One region of the Kosakonia sp. N21 genome, then DNA from elsewhere that is predicted to be linked to it. Evidence: predicted binding sites of a transcription regulator. Region 1 holds the regulator's gene; each other region holds the start of a gene.
What was found. Region 1 encodes Fur, which represses iron uptake genes when iron is present. Its sites were predicted from a motif close to ATAATAATGAGAACNACTATCAA; they were not measured.
Positions count from the first base shown of each region.

Region 2: fepD (Fe(3+)-siderophore ABC transporter permease) is a predicted target of Fur. The motif match lies at 3,206-3,228, and genes of this name have one in related genera.
Region 3: zupT (zinc transporter ZupT) is a predicted target of Fur. The motif match lies at 3,899-3,921, and genes of this name have one in related genera.

Region 1 is NZ_JBOBHR010000002.1:122,694-130,637, forward strand. Features, by position in the region: gene ybfF (esterase) at 89-862, shown strand; gene ybfE (LexA regulated protein) at 998-1,279, shown strand; gene fldA (flavodoxin FldA) at 1,443-1,973, shown strand; gene fur (ferric iron uptake transcriptional regulator) at 2,262-2,708, shown strand; gene ACQ3G7_RS04385 (beta-N-acetylhexosaminidase) at 2,805-5,459, opposite strand; gene chiP (chitoporin ChiP) at 5,505-6,902, opposite strand; gene glnS (glutamine--tRNA ligase) at 7,344-7,944, opposite strand, start outside.
Region 2 is NZ_JBOBHR010000002.1:268,456-276,399, reverse strand. Features, by position in the region: gene fepC (iron-enterobactin ABC transporter ATP-binding protein) at 404-1,201, opposite strand; gene fepG (iron-enterobactin ABC transporter permease) at 1,198-2,187, opposite strand; gene fepD (Fe(3+)-siderophore ABC transporter permease) at 2,187-3,191, opposite strand; gene entS (enterobactin transporter EntS) at 3,304-4,539, shown strand; gene fepB (Fe2+-enterobactin ABC transporter substrate-binding protein) at 4,560-5,519, opposite strand; gene entC (isochorismate synthase EntC) at 5,706-6,881, shown strand; gene entE ((2,3-dihydroxybenzoyl)adenylate synthase EntE) at 6,891-7,944, shown strand, end outside.
Region 3 is NZ_JBOBHR010000009.1:33,110-41,053, forward strand. Features, by position in the region: gene hldE (bifunctional D-glycero-beta-D-manno-heptose-7-phosphate kinase/D-glycero-beta-D-manno-heptose 1-phosphate adenylyltransferase HldE) at 1-1,282, shown strand, start outside; gene ubiK (ubiquinone biosynthesis accessory factor UbiK) at 1,325-1,621, opposite strand; FMN riboswitch at 1,744-1,893, shown strand; gene ribB (3,4-dihydroxy-2-butanone-4-phosphate synthase) at 1,999-2,652, shown strand; gene ACQ3G7_RS19680 (hypothetical protein) at 2,900-3,073, shown strand; gene zupT (zinc transporter ZupT) at 3,109-3,885, opposite strand; gene ygiD (4,5-DOPA-extradiol-dioxygenase) at 4,082-4,870, shown strand; gene ACQ3G7_RS19695 (TRAP transporter substrate-binding protein) at 5,194-6,171, shown strand; gene ACQ3G7_RS19700 (TRAP transporter small permease) at 6,251-6,760, shown strand; gene ACQ3G7_RS19705 (TRAP transporter large permease) at 6,778-7,944, shown strand, end outside.

The sequences.
Region 1 (7,944 bases):
ACTCAGAGTAATTCTGAACCTTGCAGCAGGGCGGCAGAATGTTCAACATAATAACCTAACCCGATAGAGTGAAAAAAAGAACTTTGCCATGAAATTGAATACGCGCGCGCAATCTGCGCAACAACCGCACAACAATTCTCCGGTCGTCCTTGTTCACGGCCTGTTTGGCAGTCTGGACAACCTCGGCGTGCTTGCCCGCGACCTGACGCAGGACCACGACGTGCTGCAAGTGGATATGCGCAACCACGGCCTTTCTCCCCGCTCGCCGGAGATGAACTACCCGGCGATGGCGCAGGATCTGCTGGACACGCTTGATGCCCACGACATCGGAAAAGCGACCTTTATCGGTCACTCCATGGGCGGTAAAGCCGTCATGGCGCTCACCGCGCTGGCACCTGAGCGCATCGACCAACTGGTGGCGATTGATATCGCGCCGGTGGATTACAACGTGCGCCGCCACGATGAGATTTTCGCCGCCATCAACGCCGTGAGCCACGCACACGCCGCCACACGCCAACAAGCCGCCGCGCTAATGCGCGAAGAGATAAAAGAAGAAGGCGTGATCCAGTTTCTGCTGAAATCATTTGTCGACGGCGACTGGCGCTTTAATGTCCCGGTATTGTGGGATCAGTATGCGCACATCGTTGGTTGGGAAAATGTCCCGGCATGGGATAAGCCTGCACTGTTCGTGCGCGGCGGTAACTCGCCGTATGTGACGGAAGCATACCGTGACGCCCTGCTGGCGCAATTTCCGCAAGCGCGGGCGCATGTGATAGCTGGAGCGGGCCACTGGGTGCACGCAGAGAAACCGGAAGCGGTCATGCGCGCTATCCGTCGTTATCTCTCTGAAAAGGCAAACTGATTAAAAAGACGGCGACCGGTCGTTTGAACGCGCCCGGTCGTTGGCGCGCCCGTTGCGCTGATGTATGATGGCGCGCTATTCAGCCCGGGGCAACGTCCCGATTGCTTGTCTTTCCCGTAGTATGCTGCTTAAACCATGGCTAAAGAACAAACGGACCGTACGACACTAGATCTGTTCGCGAATGAGCGTCGTCCGGGACGACCCAAGACCAACCCGCTCGCGCGCGATGAACAGTTGCGCATCAACAAACGTAACCAGCTAAAACGCGATAAAGTTCGCGGGCTCAAACGCGTTGAATTGAAACTGAATGTTGAAGCGGTAGATGCGTTAAACGAGCTGGCGGATGCCCGTGAAATGAGCCGTAGCGAGCTTATTGAAGAAATGCTGCTGGCCCAGCTCAACGCCTTACGCGGATAGCGAATCCTCCGAATCACCGCTTTTACGCCTTTTTTCGTGTGTCATAGAGTGCAGTCCGGCGCGATAGCTGTTTCCGCGCGCTTCCCTGTTCTGCTATGATTGCCCTTATCTGTGGGCTAAACGCCACCACCATCTCATTAAGTTTCAAGAGGTTATTTTACTCATGGCAATTACAGGCATTTTCTTCGGCAGCGATACCGGCAACACCGAAAATATCGCGAAAATGATTCAAAAACAGCTTGGTAAAGACGTTGCCGATGTTCATGACATTGCCAAGAGCAGCAAAGAAGATCTCGAAGGCTATGACATTCTGCTGCTCGGCATCCCAACCTGGTATTATGGCGAAGCGCAGTGCGACTGGGATGACTTTTTCCCGACGCTGGAAGAAGTGGATTTCAACGGTAAGTTAGTCGCCCTGTTCGGCTGTGGCGACCAGGAAGATTACGCAGAATATTTCTGTGATGCGCTGGGGACTATCCGCGACATCATTGAACCGCGCGGCGCCACCATCGTGGGCCACTGGCCGACTGCTGGCTACCATTTTGAAGCGTCTAAAGGCCTGGTGGATGATGATCACTTTGTGGGTCTGGCGATTGATGAAGATCGTCAGCCGGAACTGACCGCAGAACGCGTGCAGAAATGGGTTAAGCAGGTTTCGGAAGAGCTGCACCTGGACGACATCATTAATGCCTGATGTTTACGGCGCAGCCTGTGGGTTGCGCCGTATTAATAGGTACAAGCGATGGAAATAATTGCTACAAATTTTTAACTTTTTTATTCATCACTGTACAATAAGCCCTGCTAAACTTGGGCTGCCGCACGGGACTTTGTCGGCGACACCACGTTTTATAAGCTTACTTTACTTGAGGGCTTGCAGTTTTCATTTAGGCATGGCAGTTCTATAATGAGACGCATTATCCCAGGTGCATTCCTATAACTTCCGCTAAGGAAGTGAATCGTATAGCAACAGGACAGATTCCGCATGACTGACAACAATACCGCATTAAAGAAGGCCGGCCTGAAAGTCACGCTTCCTCGGTTAAAAATCCTGGAAGTTCTTCAGGAGCCGGATAACCATCATGTCAGTGCGGAAGATTTATACAAGCGACTGATCGACATGGGCGAAGAGATCGGCCTGGCTACGGTTTACCGTGTATTGAACCAGTTCGATGACGCCGGCATTGTGACCCGTCATAACTTCGAAGGCGGCAAGTCCGTTTTTGAACTGACCCAGCAACATCACCACGATCACCTGATTTGCCTCGATTGCGGCAAAGTGATCGAATTCAGTGATGATTCTATTGAAGCGCGTCAGCGTGAAATCGCCGCCAAACACGGCATTCGTCTGACGAACCACAGTCTCTACCTGTATGGCCACTGCGCTGAAGGTGACTGCCGCGAAGATGAAAGCGCGCACGACGCGAAATAATCCATTCTGATATGCAAAAGCCAACCTGACGGTTGGCTTTTTTTTTAGTTGCCGGATAACAGCAGCAGGCTGCGCCCTATCCGGCTTGCATAGCAATCACGCTTTGACACTGTCCACACGACTCACGCGTTTTCCGTCCGGGCTGGCGGTGCGCACCTGCACGTCCCCACTCACCTGCGGGCGGGCGCTATCGTTATAACGCTGCCAGTGTTTGCCGCCGTCGGTAGAGTACTCCACCACCATGCCAGGGAAGCTGGTGTTGGCTTCAAGCACGCCGCCCACCACGCGAGCACCCGGCACCGGCAGGCGGTAATGAATACCCGCTTTATCCAGTTTTGCCAGCTCGCGACTGCCTAACACGTTGGCAAAGCGCGTCCAGTCTTTATCCAGAGCACGAACATCGACCATGTGCGTTTCACCGCCTTTATACTCACGCCCGGCTTTGTAGTCCTGCTCCCAGGCCGCGCGATGCCATGCGCGCTCCGCCACCGCAACCAGACGCGGATAGATCATATACTCCATCTGGTTATCAGTGCGTACCACTTCGCTCCACAACTGTGCGGAGAGGCCATACGCCCCAGGCCACGGTTTATCTGACTTCGCGGTAAAGGGGTTGCCATCCCGGTCGACCGAGGTTTCGGCGTTTTGCGGCATATTGTCCGGCGCGAAACTGAAGATCTTACGTTCGTCGCTAAAGCGCGTGCCCCAGTAATAGCCGCTCTCTTGCGGGTTCACTTCATACGGGAAATCGAGATAGACATAATCCGGGTTGGAAACGATGACGCGGAACCCTTTGTTTGCCCAGTCATTAACCGAGTCAAAACCGCCCCAGTAGAGCGTGTCCCAGAAGTTAACGTTGACATGATCGGTGGCGAATACCGACGCGTCTTTGGCATCTTTCAGACCATCCTGCCAGGCCTGCATCGTATTAATGCCGCGGGCTTTCACCTGTTTGCTGACTTCAACGCCAAAATAGCTGGAAAGATGCTCAACATCCGTCACTTTTCCGTCTTTGATCATCGCCTGACACGCCTGCGACTTCGCCCACGGTTTGTCCTGCTTGCTCTTATCGATGATGCCCTTGCCCGCCTCCGGGTTCTTCTGATCGGTGTAGCCAACGCCGAGGTAAATATTTTTTGCCTCATCGCCGCCAAAATGCCAGGTTTGCAGCGGCAGGCCCGCTTCTTTATGCATCTGCTGGATTTCACCGATCACTTTGTCGACAAAATTGCGTGACGAGTCGAGGCAAGGGTTAAGGTAGCCGGTACGGTTATAAAACTGTACCCCGGTGGTGTTGGAGGTATCCGTTGGATCCAGCAAACGGAACTGCGCCGCGGCCTGCTCGTTGCCCTCTTTCATCAGTCGATCGTAACGGGCTTCCATAGAGATAACTGCCGCACGCGCATGGGCCGGCATATCGATTTCCGGAATGACCTCAATCTGCCGGGCTTTAGCATACTTCAGGATCTCGATGTAATCCGCGCGGGTAAAGAAACCGCTCCCGTTGTTGTTGCTGTCCGGGCCAGAACCCAGTTGCGGCAACAGGCAGGTTTTTTCGCTCAGATCGTGGCAACGTTTGCTACCAATATCGGTCAGCTCCGGCAGGCCGGGGATCTCAATACGCCAGCCTTCATCATCACTGAGATGAAAGTGGAATTTATTCAGTTTGTAGGCCGCCATCTGATCCAGCAGACGCAGTACTGCGTCCTTGCTGTGGAAGTTACGACCAACATCCAACTGAATTGCGCGGTAATCAAAGCGTGGCGCATCTTTGGCGTCCAGCGCAGCAATTTTCATTGCACCTGTCGTTGGGATCAGCGACAGCAGTGATTGTAAACCGTAGAACACCCCGGCCTGATCGTAACCGGTTACTACGGCTTCTTTCGCGCCAATATGCAAGGTATAAGCGCCAGATACCGCCTCGTCGTCGTTGAAATCACGGGTCGCAATGACGCTGCGAACAGGATAGCTCCCCGCTTTCACTCCCAGCAGCGCAAAACGGCTTTTCACCGCGTCCTGCGCATCACGACTCAGCGCAGAGAGATCCAGCTTCACACCGTTGCTCAGATCGACATCCTGCCCGTGGATTTTCACCGCCTGCGGCGTAGGGACAATCTGCCCGCGCAGGGTTTGCAGGTTCAGCGTTTTTACATCACTGTTTTTCTCAAAGCGCGCTTCAGCCGTCATCAGAACGTTTTTATCATCCGCCGTGCGCTTCCACTGCTCACCCAGCGGGCTGACAAACTGCGACAACGTTTCGGTGTCGGTATTGGCAATCACTTTTGCCGTTGCCCCGTTGGAGGCCACGTACCAACGCGGGATCACATCGGTAATAAACAACTGCCAGTACTCATTGATAATCGGGATCTCTACCGACTGTTTTGCCGGAAAACCGGTGAATTTCTCCGTTGGCTCCAGCTTGTGCAGATCGCCCATAATATGGGTGACTTTAAACTGATCATTCGCAACGTTGAGGATCTGTCGGATGCTGTGAAAATAGATCGCCCAGTCTTTATCCGTCACCGCAGCGCCGTTATTGGTCAGGGTGACCACGGCTTTGTTACACGATGCCCAGTCGGCGCCCAGTTTGGCGCAATCCACACCATTCTGCGCCGCGTGGTTATCCGTAATGGCGTAGTTAAGATGAAACTGGCTGATGGCATCAACAGTACGTTGATTCGCCAGCGCCGCCGGGCTGCTTAGGATCCCCAGTATCATACTGGCCAGTATCGTTAAGCGTACGTTTTTCATGACTTATTCCTTGTATTTTGCCGGGCTCCCCCGGCAAATAACGCATCAAAAAATGGTGAATGGGGCGATAACCATAAACTTCACGTCGCGCTCATCCTGGAAGATGTTGCCGTAACCGCCGGAGTAACTCGGGATATCGGAATGGTTGTCGTACTGGGTGAAGTGCAGTTTGAACATCGTGCCTTTTGCCCGGCCATCCTGAACGGTGTAGATCGCATCCAGGCTGTAGGCAGACTCTTTCAGACGGGAGTTCGGATCGTAGTACGCGTCCGGAGTGGCCATATCGGCAGGTTTAGCATCCCAGCCGTAGGCATAAGACGCACCGACCGCAAAACCAGGTAAATTCCAGCCTTTCAGGTCATACATCGCGCCGAAGAAGATGGCCTTTTCGCCGTTGGCGTTAAAGTCGGAGCGGTTGTCCCACCACACATCCAGACGACCGTTGGAGGAAGCATAGGTTGGGGTCATACGTTGCAGGAAGTAGCCCTGTTGGCCATCGGCTTTAACCCACGTGCCTTCAAGGCGGAGATCGACCGGGCCAACTTTATAACCGAAGGTCAATGCCTGCAGCCAGGCGGCGCCATCATAGATATCATTCACACCGCCATCGCTGACTTTATCGCGGGTACCGTAGAACTGGTAGCTGGTGGTCAGCGGGTTGCCGACTACATTGAATTTGTAGCTGGCTTTGGTGAAGTACTGGTCCACATACCCTTCCGCCTGACCGAATGCGGCCTCCAGAATCAGATCGTTTTTGAAGTCATACTTCGCGCCAACGGAGTGGAGATAGTCGACTTTGGTCTTTTTATCGTTCTGATAAAATTTGTCCATTTCGATATGCCACGGCGACTTGTACTCGTTGGTCCACATGTAGGAGAAGCTCAGCGAACCCGCGTTGCCATAATCAAACACCGCGCCGGCTTCCGCCCCCTGGTAAGTCCCCGGCATAAAGCTCCAGTGCGGCGCTAATAATGTCTGCCCGGTAGGCTGAATATAACCGGCGCGTGCCCAGACCGGGCCGTATTTAAATTTCGCCGCAGCTTTATACAGGCTGACCCCGCTCTTATCTCCTGACCAGTCTTCTTTGTAGGCTTTATTGCTGGAAGAGAAGGCAATTTCATTAGGGTGTGCGCTGTCGCCATTTTCCGCCATTTCAATGGCGGTGAAGGCGGCAATATCCAGGCCGAACATATCGGCGGCATAACCCGACTGGAAATCCAGGCTGCCATTCCACGTTGAGTGCGACAGGTTGGTTTTGTATTTGCTGTCCAGAACGTCTTTACGGTCACGTTCACGCTGCCAGTAATAAATACCGCCCGTGAGCGTGGAATCATCGATAAAGCCTGCTGCATGAACGTCTGAAGATGCAACCCAACCCGACATTGCTGTGATACCGGCGATAGCCAGCGCCAGCGTACTGCGTTTGCCACTAAATGTACGCATGTGTGATTCCTTATTGACGAATAGAAAATCGCCGTGATGGCGAGAAATGAAAACACCAATCATTACAGGTAGTTATAAAATACCCCCGAAGTAACTACCGTCTTAAGAGTATTTTTCGCGACGCGAATTATCAATGCCTTTAAGTGAGCAAAATGCAAGATTATGACGAAGTGCACATAATCAGACGCATTTTGTAACAGGATGCTTAATTTTTGAGAATAACTAAAAAATACTTATATTTTCTATAGTTAACTTAACAATGATAACGGTTACAGCAGCAAAATTGTGTGCTGTTATCTTTTTTCTGATAAAGGAAAGGTCAATAAGACGACATATTAATTCGCGACGCGAATGTTAATGGACGGTAACCAGCTAATCGATAAGCAAAAAAAAACGCCGCGGGACGCGGCGTTTGGAGGGGATTGTTCAGGGTTGACCGGATCAGTCGCCGATTTTAGCCCAAGTGTCGCGCAGACCAACGGTACGGTTAAACACCGCTTTGGTAGCGCTTGCATGGCGGCTGTCGAGGCAGAAATAGCCCTCACGCTCGAACTGGTAGGCTTTACCGGCTTCCGCCTCTTTCAGTGAAGGCTCGGCATACCCCTGTTTAATGATCAGCGATTCCGGGTTGATGGTCGCCAGGAAATCTTCCGCAGCGCCCGGGTTCGGAATACTGAACAAGCGGTCGTACAAACGGATTTCAACCGGCATTGCATGCGGAGCGCTGACCCAGTGGATCACGCCTTTCACTTTGCGACCGTCGGCCGGATCTTTGCTCAGGGTTTCCGCATCATATGAACAGAAAATCGTGGTGATATTGCCTTCCGCGTCTTTCTCCACACGCTCTGCTTTGATCACATACGCGTTACGCAGGCGCACTTCTTTGCCCAGCACCAGACGTTTGTACTGCTTATTGGCTTCTTCGCGGAAATCTGCGCGATCGATCCAAATCTCACCGCTGAACGGCACTTCGCGGGTGCCCATTTCTGGCTTGTTCGGATGATTCGGCATGGAGACGATTTCGCTGCTGCCCTGCGGGTAG
Region 2 (7,944 bases), 150 kb from region 1:
GCAGGTTTTGGAAACCTGATGTTAGTTTTTATTGAGATAAATCCCAATAAACATTAACGACGGGAATGCAAAAAAGCATGACGTCCTTTGTTTTTGCGTTTTTGCGAGATATTTTTCAGACGGTTTTTCTTACGCTAAAATATCTTAAAAGGGGAGCTGGCCGGAGGTGTTTATATTGATTAAGGTTTTTTATGGTTATATTACAGTCACTATTAGCATTCCTTAATAATAACGTTATTGCAGCTTAAGAATAAAGACGCTGGAAAATAGCATAAAGAATATCATTTATTGTTTACAGTAAAATGTCGTGCGGCGGCGAAAAAAAATGCGCAGGTATGTAGATATACCTGCGCATCAGAAATGAAAGATATCCTGGCGGTTCAGCGTGTGGAAAGTAAACCTGCTATTTGCTGCGCCCCAGCGGCACCACCAGCGGGGTATGCGCCACCGGATCGTCAATGATCATACAGCGTAAACCGTATACCGCCTCAATCAGTGCCGGGGTGACAATCTCTTTCGGCGCGCCCTGCGCCACGATCTTGCCATCCCGCAGGGCTATCAGATGTGTTGCGTAGCGGCAGGCCTGGTTCAAATCGTGCAGTACCGCCGCCAGCGTGTAACCCTGTTCGCGATTGAGTTCACTTAACAGCTCCAGCAGATCAATCTGGTAGCTGATATCCAGCCAGGTGGTCGGCTCGTCGAGCAGCATGATCGCCGTTTCCTGCGCCAGCACCATGGCGATCCATGCCCGTTGACGCTGTCCTCCCGAGAGCGTATCCACACTCTGGTTGGCCAGCGCATCGACGCCCGTGGCGTTCATCGCCCGCTTAACCGCCTCTTCATCCTCTTTACGCCAGCGGGTAAACAGAGGTTGGTGCGGGTAACGACCGCGCGCTACCAGCTCCTGCACCGTGATGTCTCCCGGCGTGGTGGCGTTTTGCGCCAGCAGGCCAACGCGACGCGCCACCTCTTTGCTGGCAAAACGCTGGATCTGTTCACCATCCAGATAGACATGCCCCTGCGCGGGTGTCATCAGGCGGCTTAAGGTGCGTAATAGCGTCGATTTGCCGCAGCCGTTGGGGCCAATAATGGCGGTGAAATGGCCGTCGGGAATGGCGACGTTTAACTGCTCGGCGACAATCTTTTTGCCGTAACCCAGGGTTAACGCTTCGCCGCGCAAACGGGTTTGTGTGTCGATCATTTTTTGCGGGACTCCTGAATTAACAAGGCGATAAGGTAAATACCGCCGAGACTGACGGTCACGACACCCACCGGCAACTGATACGGCGTAAAGCCTTGCTGAGCGAGCATGTCCGCCAGGAGCAATACCAGTGCGCCGCACAGCGCAGACTGGACCAATCCCCAGCGGGCAGTGGCGCTCAGGCGGCGGGCGATGTGCGGCGCCACCAGCGCGATAAACGAAATCGGCCCCGCCAGCGCGGTGGCGGCGGCGGTGAGTGCCACGGCGACCAGCATCAGCATCAGCCGGGAGCGTTCGACGCTGACGCCGAGTGCGCAGGCGCTGTCATCGCCCATCTCCAGTAAGCGCATACGCCGGGCGAGCAGGGCGGCAAAAATAAACATCAGCGCAATCAGCGGCGCGGAAGGCAGGGTCTTCGCCCAGGTCAGCCCGTTCAGCGAACCGGCATTCCACAGCCCGGCGGAGAGGGCCGTTTCCAGTGAGGCATGCAACAGCAGCCAGGTGTTAAACGCCATCAGCATCGCGCGCACGCCGATGCCGACAATGATCAAACGGAAGGTTTCAATCCCGTTGCGCCAGGCCAGCAGCCAGACCACCAGCGATGTCACTATGCCGCCCGCCATCGCCGCCAGGGCAATGGCGGTCATGTGCTGACCAAACAGCACCATCGCCACCAGCACGCCGCTCCAGGCACCGGTATTAAATCCCATCACATCCGGACTGCCTAAGGGGTTGCGCAACAGGGACTGGAAAATCGCCCCGCTGACGCCAAGGGCCGCGCCCACCAGCAGCGCCATCAACACGCGGGGTAAACGCCATTCGGTCACCACAAGCTGCATGGCGCGGGGCGCATCGCCGGTCAGGGCATCAATAACCTGCGAGAACGCCAGGGTCACGGTGCCGCTGCGCAGGCTCCACACGGCCAGCAGCAGTGCGGCGAGCGCCATCAGCAGGCAACTGGCGACCAGGCGACGGGAAGGGGCCATCATAAGCCGCCTCCGCGCGCGCGGCGCACCAGCACAATCAACACCGGCGCACCGATAAAGGCGCTGACCACGGAGACGCGTAATTCACCCGGCACAATCACCCGGCCAATCATATCGGCGAACAGCAGCAACGCCGGGGTAGCGATCAGCGTGGCCGACAGCGACCAGCGATGATCGGCGCCCACCAGCCAGCGCGCCATGTGCGGCATCATCAGGCCGATAAAGGCAATCGGGCCGACCAGCGCTGTGGCGCTACCGCACAGGACGGTAATGATCAGCAGACCGAGCAACTGTGTGCGCGCCACTTTGCTGCCCAGCGCGGTGGCCGTATCGCTGCCGAGGCTCAGGCTATTGAGCGATCGGCTCAGCATCAGCGCGGCTATTGCTGCCAGCAGTACCGGCAGCACGACAATCTTCAGGGTATGCAGGGTGCGAATATCCAGCGAGCCTGCCTGCCAGAAACGCAGCTGATCGTAGACGTCGGCATTCAGCAGCGAGATGCCGCTGGACAACCCTTCCAGCACGGCGGCCAGCGCAACGCCCGCCAGCGTGAGGCGCACCGGGCTAAGCTGCCCGCCGCCCTGGCTGCCGGTAAACGCCACCAGCAGCGATGCCGCCAGCGCGCCGCAAAACGCCAGCAGCAGTTGTTCCGTGGGGGAGGTGATGCCGATCAGCGCCGCGCCGAGCACAATGGCGAAACTGGCTCCCGCATTAACGCCCAGCAGGCCGGGGTCGGCCAGTGGGTTGCGGGTCAGCGTTTGCATCAACGCGCCAGCCAGTCCGAGCGCGCCGCCCGCAAGCAGTCCCGCCAGCGTGCGCGGCAGGCGAGCGTCTTTGATGATGATGCAGTCCGCGCTCTGGCAGACGCCGGTGAGGGCATCCATCACCACGGCGGCGGGCAGGGTTTTTGCGCCAATAAACAGGCTGAGTGCAACGGCGGCTAACAGCAATATCAATAACCCGGCAAGGGCGACAGGGCGCGCCGGGAAAGCAGAAAACGACATAAAACGTCCCAAACTTGATAATGATAGTAATTATCGTTATCGATCTTGTTTTGATATGTTAACATGCATAGCCTGCGAATGGACACAAAAAGTGCGTATTTAAGGCGTTGTAATGAAGCAACAATCCTGGCTGTTGAACCTGAGCCTGCTGCAGACGCATCCGGCTTTCCGCGCGGTATTTCTGGCGCGTTTTATCTCGATTTTATCGCTCGGGCTGCTGGGCGTGGCGGTGCCGGTGCAAATCCAGGCCATGACCCACTCCAGCTGGCAGGTGGGTCTGGCGGTGACGCTGACCGGCGGCGCAATGTTTGTTGGCCTGATGCTCGGCGGTGTGCTGGCGGATCGTTACGAACGTAAGAGACTGATTTTACTGGCGCGTTCTACCTGTGGCGTGGGTTTCATTGGCCTGTGCCTGAATGCGCTCTTGCCGGAACCGTCGCTGGCGGCCATTTATCTGCTCGGCTTGTGGGATGGTTTTTTCGGCGCGCTGGGTGTCACGGCGCTGCTGGCGGCGACGCCTGCGCTGGTCGGGCGGGAAAACCTGATGCAGGCGGGCGCGATCACCATGCTGACGGTTCGCCTCGGCTCGGTGATTTCGCCTATGTGCGGTGGTTTGCTGCTGGCCTCCGGCGGGGTGGTGTGGAACTACGGTCTGGCAGCGGCAGGCACGTTTATTACCTTGCTGCCGTTGCTCAGTTTGCCTGCGCTGCCGCCGCCTCCCCAGCCGCGCGAGCATCCGTTGAAATCGCTGCTGACGGCGCTGCAATTTTTACTGCGTAATCCGCTGATCGGCGGTATTGCGCTGCTTGGCGGGCTGCTGACGATGGCAAGCGCGGTGCGCGTGCTGTACCCGGCGCTGGCCATTGGCTGGAACATGTCGGCGGCGGAGATCGGCTTGCTGTATGCCGCACTGCCGCTGGGGGCGGCTATTGGTGCATTGACCAGCGGTAAGCTGGCGCACAGCGAGCGTCCGGGGGTGATTATGCTGATCACCACCGTCGGGGCGTTTATCGCCATTGGTTTATTCAGCCTGATGCCTTTCTGGGCGCTGGGCGTGGTGTTTCTGGCGCTGTGCGGCTGGCTGACGGCAGTAAGTTCGCTGTTGCAGTACACGCTGCTACAAACCCAGACCCCGGAAGCGATGCTCGGGCGCATAAATGGTTTATGGACGGCGCAAAACGTCACCGGCGATGCCATTGGCGCGGCGTTGTTGGGGGCGATGGGGTCGATGATGACGCCGGTCTCTTCCGCCAGTCTCAGTGGGCTGGTGCTGGCGGTCGTTGGTCTGGCGCTGGTGGGCGGGCTCAGCGAGCTGCGACGTTTTCGTCAGACGCAGCCCGCGGCGTAATCACTGCCAGCCCAACGGAATTAGCCAAACAGTGCCGACAGACGCTGCAACACGCGGGTGGCGCTGTAATAGTCGAGGCGGAACGTCTCTGCGCCCAGGGCGTAAACGCGCTTGTGTTGCACGGCAGGCAGATGCGCCAGCAGCGGGTTTGCGCTCAGGGCGTCGGCATCCTGTTGATCGCTGGCGAACAGGAACAGTGATTCACCGTTCAGCCCGGCGGCCAGGTTTTCGCCGCTCAGTTGCACGATATCGTGGCGTTTGCCCTGGCTCTGGCTGGTTTGCAGCCCGGCGGGCAGGTCAGCAAGGGTAAAGCCGAGCTGCTGCATCAGCTTGCCCTGCGCGGACTCGCGGGTCCACAGGTTTGCGCCGTGCGCCGCCGGGGTATAGACCAGCGCGCTGACCGGCTGTGGCGGCAGGGTGATATGCGCTTTTACATCCGCCAGTTGCTGATTGAACTGTGCGATGCGCGCTGCCGCCTGTTTTTCCTGACCGGTGATTTGGCCAAGTTGCGTCAGCAGCGCCTGCCAGCTTTTGTCGTCGTAGTTGATGACCAGCGTTGGCGCGATGGCGGAAAGTTGATCGTACAACGCCAGTGCGGAGTCGCCGCCGGTGGCGCTTATCAGGATCAGGTCTGGCATTTGCGCGGCGACGGCTTCGGCATTCGGTTCGCCGATGTAAATCCGCGCGACCTTACGCTGTTTCGCCACGTCGCCCCACTGGCGTAAAAAGCCCTGATCGTCGGCAAAACGGTTTTTCGGCGTGGTCGCACCGCTGGCAATGACCGGCGCGTCTATTGCCAGCAATGAACCGGTGAGGGTCACGCTGGTGGAAACAATGCGCAGTGGCTTGCTATCGAGCTGGTGTGCGCCGTGGCTGTCGCTCACCTGGCGGGGCCAGTCGGCAGCCAGCGCTGAGGATAGTCCTAAAACAAAAATGCCCAGAAACACAATGGGCTTACGGCACCAAAAGGGAAATCTCACGAGTCGCGTCCTGTTTTTGTTGAGGTTAATGCTTCTCATTTTCAATGTTGAGCGAGACGGATGCAAGAGGCAGTCGTGCGGGGGGATATTCTGCTGTTGACAGAGCGGGTCATAACTTTTTATCTTACTGCATAATAATACAAATGATAATCATTCTTAGTTCACTTATCATTGTTGGAGGATGATATGGATACGTCCCTGGCTGAGGAAATCCAGCAGTCTGTGCAGACGCTGGCCGCGGATCAGTTTTTCTTTATGTCGCCGTACCGCAGTTTTACCACGTCCGGCTGCTTTGCCCGTTTCTCTGAGCCCGCCGCAGGCGGCGATGATCGGGAGGGCGCTTTCCAGCAAAAACTGGCGCAGGCTTTTGCCAGTGCGAAAGCGAAGGGCATCGCCAGACCGGTGATGGTCGGTGCAATCCCCTTTGATACCACGCAGCCTTCCGCATTGTTTATTCCGCAATCCTGGCAGACCTTCTCCCGCCCGGCAAAACAGCGATCGGCCCGCTATTTCAACGCCGGCGAAATGCCGAACGTGAAAACGCAGACATTTATCCCGGAGCAAGACCACTTTATGCAGATGGTTGAGCGCGGTGCAGCGAAAACCGCCACGCCGGAAGTGGATAAAGTGGTGCTCTCCCGTTTGATTGATATTGCGACGGACAACAACATCGACAGCGGCGTGCTGCTGGAGCGTCTGATTGCCCAGAACCCGGCCAGCTTCAATTTCCATGTCCCGTTGCCGGATGGCGGCGCGTTGCTGGGCGCCAGCCCGGAACTGCTGCTGCGCAAAGAGGAAAACCGCTTCAGTTCACTGCCGCTGGCAGGCTCTGCACGCCGCCAGCCAGACGACATGCTCGATCGCGAAGCGGGCAATAAGCTGCTGGCCTCGGAAAAAGATCGCCACGAACATGAACTGGTGACTCAGGCGATGAAAGCGGTGCTCAAACCGCGCAGTCGTTCGCTGACGCTGCCCGACTCCCCGCAACTGGTGACCACGCCAACGTTATGGCACCTGGCAACGCCGATTGACGGTGTTGCACACGACGATGAAAACGCCTTAAGCCTCGCCTGTTTGTTGCACCCGACACCCGCGCTGAGCGGTTTCCCGCACCAGGTGGCGAAGAAACTGATCGCCGAACTGGAACCGTTCAACCGCGAACTGTTTGGCGGCATTGTCGGTTGGTGCGACGCCGAAGGAAACGGCGAGTGGGTGGTGACTATCCGCTGCGCCCGTATTCACCGTAACACCGTTCGGCTGTTTGCCGGTGCCGGGATTGTTCCCGCCTCTTCTCCGCTGTCGGAGTGGCGTGAAACCGGCGTGAAACTGACCACCATGCTGAATGCTTTTGGTTTGCATTGAGGAGCTGAGATGACCCTTCCTTTTAACCGTTGGCCGGATGAGTTTGCCCGCCGTTACCGCGAAAAAGGCTACTGGCAGGACTTGCCGTTGACCGACATTCTTACCCGTCACGCGCACAGTGATGCCACGGCGGTGATCGACGGCGACCGCGCGTACAGCTACCGCCAGGTGAATCAGCTCTCGGATAACCTGGCCTGCTCGCTGCAGACGCTGGGCATCAAACGCGGGGAAACTGCGCTGGTGCAACTGGGGAATGTGGCGGAGTTTTACATCACCTTTTTTGCGTTGCTGAAAATCGGCGTCGCGCCAGTGAATGCCCTGTTCAGCCACCAGCGCAACGAACTGAACGCTTACGCCACGCAGCTTAAGCCGGTATTACTGATTGCCGATCGTGAACATATGCTGTTTGCCGGTGATGACTTTGTCACCACCTTTGTGGCGGAACACGACACGCTGCGCGCCGTGTTGCTGCGCGGCGATAAGGGTGAACACGCGCTGGACGCGGCGATTGCCCGCCCGGCGGAGAGCTTTATTACCACGCCGACGCCCGCCGATGAAGTGGCATTCTTCCAGCTCTCTGGCGGTAGCACCGGCACGCCGAAGCTGATCCCCCGTACACATAACGATTACTACTACAGCATTGTGCGCAGCAACGAGGTGTGCGGGTTTACCGCTGACACCCGCTATTTGTGCGCATTGCCTGCGGCGCATAACTACCCGATGAGTTCTCCTGGCGCGCTGGGTGTGTTCCTGGCGCACGGTTGCGTGGTGCTGGCCGCCGATCCGAGCGCGACGCTGTGCTTCCCGCTGATTGAAAAACACTGCATTAACGTCACTGCGCTGGTGCCGCCCGCGGTCAGCCTGTGGCTACAGGCGATTCAGGAGTGGGGCAGCAATGCCCAACTGGCGTCGTTGCGACTGTTGCAGGTGGGCGGCGCACGGCTGTCGACCACGCTGGCAGCGCGGATCCCGGCGGAGATTGGCTGCCAGTTGCAGCAAGTGTTCGGTATGGCGGAAGGGCTGGTGAACTACACCCGGCTGGACGATCCGCTGGAGCGCATTA
Region 3 (7,944 bases), on a different contig from region 1:
GGGCGGCGCGGCAAACGTGGCGATGAACATCGCATCGCTGGGCGCCAGTGCGCGTCTGGTCGGGCTGACCGGTATTGACGATGCGGCGCGTGCGCTGAGTAAGGCGCTGGCGGACGTTAACGTTAAATGCGACTTTGTTTCTGTTCCGACGCATCCAACGATCACCAAGCTGCGCGTGCTTTCCCGCAACCAGCAACTGATCCGTCTGGATTTTGAAGAAGGTTTTGAGGGTGTTGATCCGCAGCCGATGCACGATCGCATTAGCCAGGCACTGGGCAACATTGGCGCGCTGGTGCTGTCTGATTACGCCAAAGGCGCGCTGGTCAGCGTCCGGCAGATGATTACGCTGGCGCGCAACGCGGGCGTACCGGTGCTTATCGATCCGAAAGGTACTGATTTCGAACGCTATCGCGGGGCAACGCTGCTGACACCGAACTTGTCCGAGTTCGAAGCCGTCGCGGGTAAATGCAAAAGCGAAGCGGAGATCGTTGAGCGTGGCATGAAAGTGATCGCCGACTATGATCTGTCGGCGCTGCTGGTGACCCGTTCCGAGCAGGGCATGACATTGCTGCAACCGGGGAAAGCGCCGCTGCATATGCCAACCCAGGCGCAGGAAGTGTATGACGTGACCGGTGCGGGCGATACGGTCATCGGCGTTCTGGCGGCAACGCTGGCGTCGGGCAATTCTCTGGAAGAGGCCTGCTACTTCGCGAACGCGGCGGCGGGTGTGGTGGTCGGTAAACTCGGCACCTCAACCGTGACGCCGATTGAGCTGGAGAACGCCGTGCGTGGTCGTGCGGAAACCGGTTTTGGCGTGATGACGGAAGCCGAGCTGAAAGAGGCCGTTGCGGCAGCGCGTAAGCGTGGTGAGAAAGTGGTGATGACCAATGGCGTTTTCGACATCCTGCACGCCGGGCACGTCTCTTATCTGGCGAATGCGCGGAAACTTGGCGATCGTCTGATTGTTGCGGTGAATAGCGACGCGTCCACCCGACGCCTGAAAGGTGATACCCGCCCGGTGAACCCGCTGGAACAGCGCATGATTGTGTTAAGCGCGCTGGAAGCGGTGGATTGGGTGGTTTCGTTTGAAGAAGATACGCCGCAGCGTCTGATTGCCGGGATCCTGCCGGATCTGCTGGTAAAAGGCGGTGACTACAAACCGGAGCAGATTGCCGGCAGCGAAGAGGTTTGGGCCAACGGCGGTGAAGTGCTGGTGCTCAACTTTGAAGACGGTTGCTCAACCACCAATATCATCAAAAAAATCCAGAAACAGGGCGATTAAACCCTGCAATAGCGCTCTTTGCCTGGCAAAGAGCGCTTCGTATTACGCGTGATCGTCAACCGGCGGAATAGCCGGCGCCGGTTTCACTTCGGTGTTTTTTCCCTGATTCTCCAGTTCGCTAAGACGCTGCTCCAGCAGGGCCAGCTTCTCACGCGTGCGCAGCAGCACCTGCGTTTGCACATCAAACTCTTCACGGCTTACCAGATCGAGGCGGGTTAACTGCGCCTGTAGCGTCTGACGGATTTTTTTCTCAACGTCTTCCCCGAACTCACGGATCCCTTTTGGCATGGATTCGTGAACCTGGCGCGCAATCTGTTCAATTTTTTTGGGGTCAATCATTTTGGGTTCCCTGCTCGGATGGGCTCATGCAGTCATTGTAGTGTGATAACCCCAGGTGATAAACCAGAATTGTTTGAAGGTTATGCATTGCCGAAGGTAATCAATGGCGTTATAGTTATTCCGCTTATTCTCAGGGCGGGGCGAAATTCCCCACCGGCGGTAAATCAGCGCATGCTGAAAGCCCGCGAGCGCTTCAGGTTAACGCCTGAAGGTCAGCAGATCCGGTGTAATTCCGGGGCCGACGGTTAAAGTCCGGATGGGAGAGAGTAACGATTCTGCCGGGCATGATGCCCGCTCGCGTTATTTTTTTGCCGCTTTGCGACACTCCTAAGACTGCCCTGATTCTGGTAACCATAACTTTATTGAGGTCTTTTACCATGAATCAGACGCTGCTTTCTTCTTTTGGCACGCCTTTCCAACGTATTGAAAACGCTCTCGCCGCACTGCGCGAAGGCCGTGGTGTGATGGTGCTCGATGACGAGGACCGTGAAAACGAAGGTGATATGATTTTCGCCGCCGAAACCATGACCGTTGAGCAGATGGCGCTGACTATCCGTCACGGTAGCGGGATTGTTTGTTTGTGCCTGACTGACGAACGCCGTAAACAACTCGATCTGCCAATGATGGTCGAGAACAACACCAGCGCCTACGGCACCGGTTTTACCGTCACTATCGAAGCCGCTCACGGCGTCACCACCGGTGTTTCCGCTGCTGACCGTGTTACTACCGTTCGCGCGGCGATTGCCGATGGCGCTAAACCGTCCGACCTGAACCGTCCTGGTCACGTTTTCCCACTGCGTGCGCAGCCGGGTGGTGTTCTGACCCGCGGCGGCCATACTGAAGCCACTATCGATTTAGTCACGCTGGCTGGTTTTAAACCTGCGGGTGTGCTGTGTGAATTAACCAATGACGATGGCTCAATGGCGCGTGCGCCGGAGTGCATCGAGTTTGCTAAGCAACACAATATGGCGGTTGTGACTATTGAAGACCTGGTGGCCTACCGCCAGGAGCATGAGCGCAAAGCCAGCTAATCGTTGCTGTTAACGATAAAGATAAAAAATCCGAAGTCGCTGGCTTCGGATTTTTTTTGCCTGTCCTGTATCAAACTTTGTTGCACTTCTCATACTCACACGTTGAAATCTTATGCCTCTACTTATAAAGTGGTAACGATTTTACTTGCGGTGAATAATGGGTTTGAATTTATCTAATCCATTAAATTAAAAAGATTTTTAATGATTCTGCGTCGTATTTTTTGCCAAATATATTCATGGAGTCGCGATGTTTATTTCCTGGTATTGGCTACTGCTTATTGTCCTGGTCATCGTTGTGTATATTCATGCGCTTAAACGCAACAATAAAGCCTGTCGTCACGACCGCGAGGCGCTGTACAAGGCTTATCAGCGTGTGCTTGATGAGTTGAAGAAAATCAGCGGCACCAGGCAGGGCGAGTAGCAGCGCTACCCGTCCACGACGGTCAGGCGGTCGGTTTAACCGCCAATTCCCATCGCCTGCAGGGCGACCAGACTTAATCCCATCACAGACATACCACACAATACGCCGTAGCTCGGGTTGTTATTCGGGTCTATTTCTTTTGCCAGCGGCATGAGTTCATCTACCGAAAGCGCAACCATAATCCCCGCCACGGCGGCCATGATCGCAGCCATCACCACCGGTGACACCAGGCTACCGAGGATCAACCACGCCAGCACGCCGCCGATAATTTCCGCCAGGCCTGAAATCCCGGCCCAGAAGATGGCGGTACGTTTGGAACCCGTGGCGGCGTAGACCGGGCCGGCAACCGCAAGTCCTTCAGGAATATTGTGTAATGCCACCGCAAAAGCGATGCCGAGCCCCAACTCCAGATCGTTGCTGGCGGTCACGTAAGTGGCGATCCCTTCCGGAAAGTTATGCAGGCTGATGCCGAGTGTCAGCAGAATGGCGGTACGACGAATGCCACGCGGGAAGCTGTGTTGTGTCCCCTGCATTAAGTCCTGTGGGTGGGCATGAGGCAGCATGCGATCCAGCGCAAAGTAGCCCAGCAATCCGACCACGAACATGCCATAACCCAGCATTGGCGACATATTTTCTGTTGCCAGCGCGGCGGGAAGCATCTCCATCAGCGAGATGAGCAGCATAATTCCGGCGGCAAAGCCAAGCGAAAACGCCAGTACACGGTTAGAAGGCTTCTGGCCTAACACGCCGAGGATCGCGCCAATAAAGGTGGCGGCACCTGCCAGTAAGGTCAGGATCAGGGGCGCTGACATGCATAACTCCTTTATGATAATGATTCTCATTAATGTATGTTTTCATGCTGCGAAAAGCGAGGCGGGCACGCCATCTTTACGCATTCCTTACATTCAAAATTACTGAAGATCTTCATCATGGTTATCAGAGTTCTTCGTCTACTGAAAAGGCGTAATGTAGTGCCATCAAATTGTCACACTCTGTAAGGATATCACCATGTCAGCACCACGTATGCCAGCGCTGTTTTTGGGCCACGGTAGCCCAATGAATGTTCTTGAAGATAACATTTATACCCGCGCCTGGGGGCAACTGGGCGAAACACTGCCGCGCCCGAAAGCGATTGTGGTGGTATCCGCACACTGGTTTACGCGCGGCACGGGCGTGACGGCGATGGAAGCACCGAAAACGATCCATGATTTTGGCGGTTTCCCGCAGGCGCTGTATGACACGCATTATCCTGCGCCGGGTTCACCGGAGTTAGCGCAGCATTTGGTTGACCTGCTGGCGCCGGTGCCGGTGGTACTCGACAAAGAAGCCTGGGGTTTCGACCACGGCTCATGGGGTGTGTTGATTAAAATGTACCCCCATGCGGATATCCCGATGGTGCAACTGAGCGTGGACAGCACCAAACCCGCGGCATGGCATCTTGAGATGGGCCGTAAACTGGCGACGTTGCGTGACGAGGGCATTATGCTGGTTGCCAGCGGAAACGTTGTGCACAACCTGCGAACGGCGCGCTGGCATGGTGAGAACACGCCATACCCGTGGGCGACATCGTTCAATGATTTTGTGAAAGATAACCTGACCTGGCAGGGACCCGCTGAGCAACATCCGCTGGTCAATTACCTTGACCATGAAGGTGGTTCGTTATCGAACCCGACGCCGGACCACTTCCTGCCGCTGTTGTATGTGCTTGGCGCGTGGGACGGTAAAGAGCCGGTGTCGATCCCGGTCGATGGCATTGAGATGGGTTCCCTCAGTATGCTTTCCGTTCAGGTCGGTTAACCGAATGGCGCGTAATGCGCCATTTTTGTTTTTGCTTTCATCCCGAAAGTAGAGAAATACGAGCCGGATCTCAAAAAATGGCCGCTGAAATGCCGTTTTTTTGAAAATAAAAAGAGATTCACTGCAAAAATGAAACGCTGTGCTGAATTTAGCCATTTTTTGTGAACAGCATCGTCGCAATAACCCCGCCGAGTGACTACTCTTCAGAGTGTCTACTGTCTCAGACATACCCATAACAACGCTTACCGTAATACCACGAACGCTTTGTTCGCGGTCGACCCTTTTTTTCTAAAAAAAATCAGACCCTCTGGAGACACGGAAATATGAACTCAGCAAAAACCTTACTGAAAGTCTGTATTAGTTCCGCTCTGTTGTTTATCTCCCACGCCTCTTTAGCTCAGACCTTCCGCGCAGCGGACGTTCATCCTGCCGACTATCCCAATGTTGTTGCTGTTAAGCATATGGGAGAGAAGTTAAGCGCGGCGACAAACGGGCGTCTGGATATTAAAACGTTTCCTGGCGGTGTATTAGGTGACGAAAAACAGGTGATTGAACAGGCGCAGATTGGCGCGATTGATATTATTCGCGTATCGATGACGCCGGTGGCGGCAATATTACCTGAGATTAATGTCTTTACGCTGCCCTATATTTTCCGCGATGAAGATCATATGCATAAAGTGCTCGACGGGATGATTGGCCAGGAAATTGGTGGCCGTTTGTCTGACAGCAGTAAATCCCGATTGATCTTTCTTGGCTGGATGGATGCCGGTACGCGTAATTTAATCACCAAAGCACCGGTAAACAAAGCTGAGGATCTGAAAGGCATGAAGATCCGCGTTCAGGGCAGTCCAATCGCACTCGACACGCTGAAGGCGATGGGGGCGAACTCCGTGGCGATGGGGGTGAGCGAAGTGTTTAGCGGCATGCAGACCGGGGTGATCGACGGCACGGAAAACAACCCGCCGACTTTTGTTGCGCATAACTATCTTCCGGTTGTCAAAAATTACACCTGGAGCAAACACTTTATTATTCCGGAGCTTTTTTTATTCTCTAAACCGAAATGGGATAAGTTGAAAAAAGAGGATCAGGAATTAATCCTCAAGCTGGCGAAAGAAGCCCAGGTTGAACAACGGGAATTGTGGAAAGCTTACAATGAAAAATCGCTGGAGGCGATGAAAGCCGGAGGTGTTCAATTCCACGACATCGATACCGCCGTCTTTTATAAAGCCACGCAGTCGGTTCGCGATAAATACGGCAAAGAACACCAGGATTTAATTACCCGTATTCAGGAAGTGCAATAGCGTTTAACGGGCAGGGGCGACCTTGCCCGAATAACGTGTTTCCGTATTGCTGTTTTCAACCTTCACCGGGGAAACTGTTATGGGTGAACGCTATTCGTTATTGATGGATATTCTTTACCGGATTTCAATGTGGGTTGCCGGGCTGGCGCTATTAATTATGGTCGCTATTATTCCTGTGGGGATTTTTGCCCGCTATGTCATGAACAGTGCGTTGTCCTGGCCGGAACCGGTGGCCATTATCTGCATGGTGACATTTACCTTTGTCGGTGCAGCCGTGAGTTACCGTGCGGGTTCACATATCGCTGTCAGCATGGTCACGGACCGCCTGAGCGAACCTGCGCGCAAAGCCTGCTTCATTGCGGCGGATCTGATGCTGATGGCTATCAGCCTGTTTATTCTCTGGTATAGCAGCGCGTTGTGCGCGGAGTTGTGGGAGCAGCCGGTGGCGGAATTCCCGCTGTTCACCGCAGGTGAGAGCTACCTGCCGCTTCCTGTCGGTTCGGCTATCACCCTCCTGTTTATTATCGAGAAGATGCTTTTTGGCGCGCAGTACCACCGCCCGGTGGTGATGCTGGGTTCTTCGAGCTGATCCAGTAAGGAAAGTCTATGGATGCATTTATTCTTGTCTTTACGTTAGCCATTATGCTGGCGGTGGGCGTTCCGGTGGCATACGCCGTTGGGATCAGCGCGGTGCTGGGGGCGTGGTATATCGATATTCCGCTGGAAGCGGTGATGATCCAGCTCACCAATGGCGTCAATAAATTCTCACTGCTGGCGATCCCGTTCTTTATTCTGGCGGGGGCGATTATGGCCGAAGGCGGTATTGCCCGTCGGTTGGTGAATTTTGCTTATATCTTTGTCGGTTTTATTCGCGGCGGCCTGTCGCTGGTGAATATCGTGGCCTCGACATTTTTTGGCGCCATTTCCGGATCGTCGGTAGCGGATACCGCCTCAATTGGTTCGGTGATGATCCCGGAGATGGATAAAAAAGGCTACCCGCGCGATTTTGCCGCCGCGGTGACCGCCAGCGGATCGGTACAGGCCATTTTAACGCCGCCCAGCCACAACTCAGTGATCTACTCACTGGCAACGGGCGGCACGGTCTCTATTGCCGCGCTCTTTATTGCCGGGATCCTGCCCGGATTACTGCTGAGCTTTACCCTGATGGTGATGTGCGTGGCCTTTGCGCACAAACGTGGTTACCCGAAAGGAGAACGCGTGCCGTTTCGTCAGGCGTTAAAGATCTTTGCAGATACGCTCTGGGGCCTGATGACGGTGGTGATCATCATGGGCGGGATCCTGTCCGGGATCTTTACCGCCACGGAATCGGCGGCGATCGCCTGCTTATGGGCGTTTTTCGTCACCATGTTTATCTACCGTGACTACAAATGGTCAGAACTGCCGAAGCTGATGTACCGCACGGTAAAGACGGTGACCATTGTGATGATCCTGATCGGGTTTGCCGCCGCGTTTGGCGCCGTGATGACCTATATGCAACTGCCGGGGCGGATCACGGAAGCCTTTACCAACATCTCCGATAACAAGTATGTGATCCTGATGTGCATTAACATCATGCTATTGCTGCTGGGGACATTGATGGATATGGCGCCGCTGATCCTTATCCTCACGCCGGTACTCTTGCCGGTGACTAACGCGCTGGGCGTTGATCCGGTGCACTTCGGCATGATCATGTTGGTTAACCTGGGTATCGGGTTGATTACGCCGCCCGTTGGATCGGTACTGTTTGTGGCAAGCGCAGTGAGTAAACAGAAG